2 regions of the Microbacterium azadirachtae genome follow, and region 1 is predicted to be linked to the other one. Evidence: riboswitches for the same ligand, from Rfam matches in the RefSeq annotation. Region 1 holds a riboswitch; the other holds the start of a gene.

The links. A riboswitch is a leader RNA that binds a small molecule or an ion and turns the genes downstream of it on or off. The one in region 1 is predicted to bind thiamine pyrophosphate.
Region 2: linked by a shared signal. The riboswitch ahead of thiM (hydroxyethylthiazole kinase) and the one ahead of NFX31_RS15300 (ECF transporter S component) in region 1 are both predicted to bind thiamine pyrophosphate.

Annotation. Positions count from the first base shown of each region.
Region 1 covers NZ_CP099706.1:3,228,682-3,231,143, reverse strand. Annotated here, with positions in the region: gene NFX31_RS15305 (D-alanyl-D-alanine carboxypeptidase family protein) at 1-768, opposite strand, end outside; TPP riboswitch at 957-1,066, shown strand; gene NFX31_RS15300 (ECF transporter S component) at 1,062-1,700, shown strand; gene NFX31_RS15295 (ABC transporter ATP-binding protein) at 1,702-2,462, shown strand, end outside.
Region 2 covers NZ_CP099706.1:1,320,922-1,323,383, reverse strand. Annotated here, with positions in the region: gene NFX31_RS06270 (bifunctional hydroxymethylpyrimidine kinase/phosphomethylpyrimidine kinase) at 1-406, opposite strand, end outside; gene thiM (hydroxyethylthiazole kinase) at 403-1,251, opposite strand; TPP riboswitch at 1,242-1,335, opposite strand; gene pheT (phenylalanine--tRNA ligase subunit beta) at 1,465-2,462, opposite strand, start outside.

The DNA.
Region 1 (2,462 bases):
CGCGGCGCTGCCGGTCGTCGGCCACGCGGCCGCCGCGGCCGGGGCGGCCACGGGCTGGAACGCCACCGCCGTCGTGGTCGGCTTCACGGCGTTGAGGGGCCAGAGCGCGGTCGTGGCGCCGTAGGCCACGGCGACCGCGAGCAGGCCCGCGATCGGCAGCAGCACGGCGGGCCGGACGAGGCTCCGCCGCGGGGCGTCGGCGAGCAGCGCGGGCGAGGAGGCCGGCTCCGCGGCCGTGGTCGTCGAACCGATGCGGGCGACGTCGACCCAGGCCAGCGCGGCGGTCGGGGTGCGATCGGGCCCGCGGACGAGCGAGGCCGACGGCAGCGGTCGCACCTCGGTACGCGCGGCGCCGGACGTGGCGGCGGGGGCGTCGGCGGAGGCGGCGTCGACGAGGACCGTGCCGGTCGCGGCCGAGGAGGCAGGGGCGGTCGGGACGGCAGCGTCGGTCGGCGGGAAGAGGAGGCCGGCCTCGGGGGCGGGCGCCGGCGCCGGGAACAGGCCCGCGGGCTCGACCGTCTCCGCGGAGTCGACGGCGTCGGCGCCGACGACCGGGCCCCCGGAGACGGGGGCGTCGGTGGCCGGGGCGTTCGGGTCCTCCGGCGGAGGGGCGTCGCCTGCGATCGGGTCGTCCGAGGACTCGGCGACCTCGGCCGGAGCGTCGAGCGTCGCGACGGCGGACGCCGAATCCGCTGCGGCGGTCTCGGCCGGGGCGTCGACGAGCTCGGGATCGCCCTGTGCGGCCGCCGGGCCGTCGTCTTCGTTCACCCTCCTACCGTATCGGGAGGCCGTGTCGATCACCGGCAGCCGAACGCCGTTCTGCCGCGGGAATCCGCGCGCACGTCGGTCGCCGCACACCCCTCGTGCGTTCCGGCGCGGGATCCGGTGCTCCGGAACGGGCGGCGACCGGGTGCGACGCCGCCGGTCGCGGCGCCTCTCGGCCGGGGCTAAGATGGGCGGATCACCACGGGAGTCCGGCGAGCCGGGCTGAGAGGGAGCGAATCGCGCTTCGACCGTCGAACCTGATCCGGATCATGCCGGCGCAGGGAGGAGCAACAGTCATGCATGCAACGGCAACCGCACGCAACGCGAGCATGGGAGCGGTCGCGCGCCGCCTGAACTGGCGGGTCGTCGACATCGTCGTCGCCGCCGTCCTGGGCGTCGCGATCGGCCTGGTCTTCTGGGTCTGGAACACCATCGGCTACGCCTGGTTCTCGGCCGCCGACGCACTCACCCCGGGCCTCGGCGGGATCGCCGTCGGGATCTGGCTGCTCGGCGGCGTCGTCGGCGGACTCGTCATCCGCAAGCCCGGCGCGGCGCTCGTGGTCGAGGTCGTCGCGGCGGTCGTCTCGATGCTGATCGGCAACATCTGGGGAGTATCCACGGTGCTCGAGGGCATCGCGCAGGGCCTGGGTGCCGAGCTGATCTTCGCCGTCTTCCTCTACCGTCGCTTCTCGCTGCCGGTGGCCGCGCTCTCCGGTGTCGCCGCGGCGGTGGGCGCCTGGGTGTTCGAGCTGTTCTACGGCAGCTCGCCGAACATCCTCAAGAGCCTCGAGTTCAACGCGATCTACCTCGGCACCCTCGTCGTCTCGGGTGCGGTGCTCGCCGGCGTGCTCGGCTGGCTGCTGGTGCGCGCGCTCGCCGCGACCGGTGCGCTCAGCCGCTTCGCCGCCGGACGCGAGCTGCGTCGCGAGGTCTGACATGACCGCGGGTGCGGCCCGCGTCGTCGCGGACCGGTGGGGCTGGCGCTACGCCGGCCGCCGCCTGCCCGCGGTCAGCGACGTGTCCTTCACGATCGAGCCCGGCGAGCGCGTGCTGCTGCTCGGCGCCTCCGGCGCGGGCAAGTCCACCCTCCTGACGGGGATGGCGGGGCTGCTCGGCGACGCCGACGAGGGCGAGCGCAGCGGATCCCTTCTCGTCGACGGCGCGGATCCGGAGAGCCGCCGCGGGCGCATCGGCCTGGTGCTGCAGGATCCGGATGCCGGTGTCGTGCTGAGCCGGGTCGGCGACGACGTCGCGTTCGGCTGTGAGAACCTCGGCGTCCCCGCGGCGGAGATCCCCGAGCGAGTCGGGCAGGCGCTCGACGCAGTGGGTCTCGACGTGCCGCTCGACCGCCGGACGTCCGCGCTGTCCGGCGGGCAGAAGCAGCGCCTGGCCCTCGCTGGCGCGCTCGCGATGCGGCCCGGGCTGCTGCTGCTGGACGAGCCGACGGCCAACCTGGATCCGGACGGCGTGCGCGAGATCCGCGCGAGCGTCGAGCGGGTGGTCGAGGCGACGGGCGCGACGCTGGTCGTCATCGAGCACCGCACCGGGATCTGGGCCGACCTGATGACGCGCGTCATCGTCGTGGGCGCCGGCGGCGGACTGCTCGCCGACGGCAGGCCCGCCGACGTCTTCGGCGCGTACGGCGACGCTCTGGCCGACGCGGGCGTGTGGGTGCCGGGCCACCCGGTCGACCTCCC
Region 2 (2,462 bases), 1.8 Mb from region 1:
CCTCCGGACCGAGCAGCGAACGCGCCGCCGTCGGCGACGCGTCCGACTGGCCGAGGTGGATGCCGTCCACCCGGGCACCACGGCGCCGCGCCTCGAGGACCGCGTCGAGGCGGTCGTCGGCGACGAGCAGCGCCCGCCCGTCGATCACGCGGGACAGCACCTCGAGCTGTGCGACGAACGACGCGTGGTCTGCCTCCTTGTCGCGCAGCTGGACGATCCGCACGCCCGCCGTCACCGCCGCGTCGACCACGGCGGCCACGCCCCGCTCACCGCTGAGCACCGGATCGGTCACCAGGTACAGCGCGAGATCGTCTGCGCGCAGACGGGACGCGAGCGCGTCGCCTCCGCGCTCCGGCGGAGCCGTCTCGGGGGCGGGCACCGCGTCGAGCAGGTCGACGGCGGTCATGCGGCGACACCCGTCTCGACGCGGGCCCGCGCCGCGATCCGCCCGGGTTCGACCGCCGACAGCGCATCGAGCAGACCTACCGCGAACGAGCCCGGCCCCGCGGCCCTCGCCGCGGCGTCCTCCGCGGCGAGGGTGTAGACCAGCGTCGCTGCGGACGCGGCCAGGAGCGGGCTGTCGCCCGTGCGGCGGGCGGTGCCGAGGAACGCCGCCATCACGGCGCCGAGCGCGCAGCCGCCTCCCGTGACCCGTGTGAGCAGGGCATCGCCGTTGCCCAGGCGCAGCTCGCGGTCCGCATCGACCAGGAGGTCGACGGGACCGGAGACGGCGACCGCTCCCCCGGTCCGGCGGGCGAGGTCGCGGGCGGCGTCGGCCGCGGCCTCGGTCGAGTCCAGGGCGTCCACACCGCGACCGCCCTGGGAGACGCCGGCGAGGGCCAGGATCTCGGAGGCGTTGCCGCGGATCACCGTCGGGCGCAGAGCCAGCAGATCCTGCGCCAGCGCCGTGCGCACCGGCAGGGCGCCGACCGCGACCGGGTCGAGCACCCAGGGCGTCCCCGCCGTGCGTGCTCCTCCGACGGCTTCGAGGCTCGCAGAGCGCTGCTCGGGCGTCGGGGTGCCGAGATTGACGAGCAGTCCGGACGAGATCGCCGCGAACATGCCGGCCTCACCCGTGATGTCCACCATCGCGGGTGCGGCGCCGAGGGCGAGCAGCACGTTCGCCGTGAAGCCGGTCACCACCGAGTTCGTGATGCAGTGCACGAGCGGAGGCTCGGCCCGCAGCTCTTCGAGAAGGCCCGCGGCGGACTCCACCACGGACTCGGACGACAATTCCAGACGCGCGTTCATCGCGACATCCCTTCGCTAGTACGACCTAGATCAGGTTCGACGGGTGTGATCTCAGCCGCGGATGCGGCACCCCGTGTCACTGCCGGTCAGTCTAGCCACGAACGCCTCCGGCGCAGCGTCCGCCGTGCGCCGGGTGCAGGACGGGAGAACGCCTGCACGATGGATCCGTGGATCCGGGTCGTGCAGGCGTTCCCGCGTCGTGCGCGTCGCGTCTCAGTCTCGGATCTGCGCCCCGAGCCGCTCGGTCGCCACCGCGACGCCGGCGAGCTTCGCCTCCGTTGCCTCGGCCGCGGTGAGCGTGCGGTCGTCGGCGCGGAAGCGCAGCGCGAAGGTCAGGCTCTTGGACCCGGACGGCACGCCTTCGCCGCGGTAGTCGTCGACGAGGCGGACGGACTCGAGCAGCGCCCCGGAGCCCTCGGCCAGCGCCGCGCGGACGTCGGCCGCCGGGACCTCGGCGGCGACCACGAGCGAGACGTCCTGCGTGGCGGCCGGGTACGTGGACAGCGACGCCGCGACGACGCGCTCGCCGGCCATCGCCAGCACGCCGTCGAGGTCGAGCTCGAGGACGACGGCGCGACCCGGCAGATCCGCGTCCGCGGCGACCTGCGGGTGCAGCTCCCCGACGTAGCCGACCTCGGCGCCGCGCACCTGCAGCACGCCGGTGCGGCCGGGGTGCAGCGCCGCGCGGCTGCCCTGCACCACGTCGATCGGCACGCCGGCGGCATCCGCGATCACGCGCACGGCGTCGAGCGCCTCGCTGAGGCCGTACTCCTCGGCCGCGCGGCCCGGCTGACGCGGGGTGACGTGCCCCGTGAACAGCGCCGCCACGTGGCGCGCCTGCGGCGGGATCGATGCGTTCAGGGCGGCAAGGGTCTCGTCCGAAGGACGGATCCCCAGCGGAGGAACGTCCTCCGTGCCGTACACGACGCCCGGCTCGGGCAGGAACACGACGCCGGTCTCGAAGATCGCCAGATCCACCAGCCCGCGGGCGATGTTGCGGTGCGCGATCTGCAGCAGGCCGGGGACGAGCGAACGGCGCAGGAACGGCGCCTGCCCGTCGAGGGGGTTCGCCAGGCGGACGCCCGGGAGGCTCTCGCCCGACGCGGAGCCGTGCAGGTCGTTCTGCTCCTGCGTGGTGAACGGGAACGCGGGGGTCTCCACGAGTCCTGCGGCGGCGAGGGCGTTCGCGACGCGGCGGCGTCCCTGCTGCA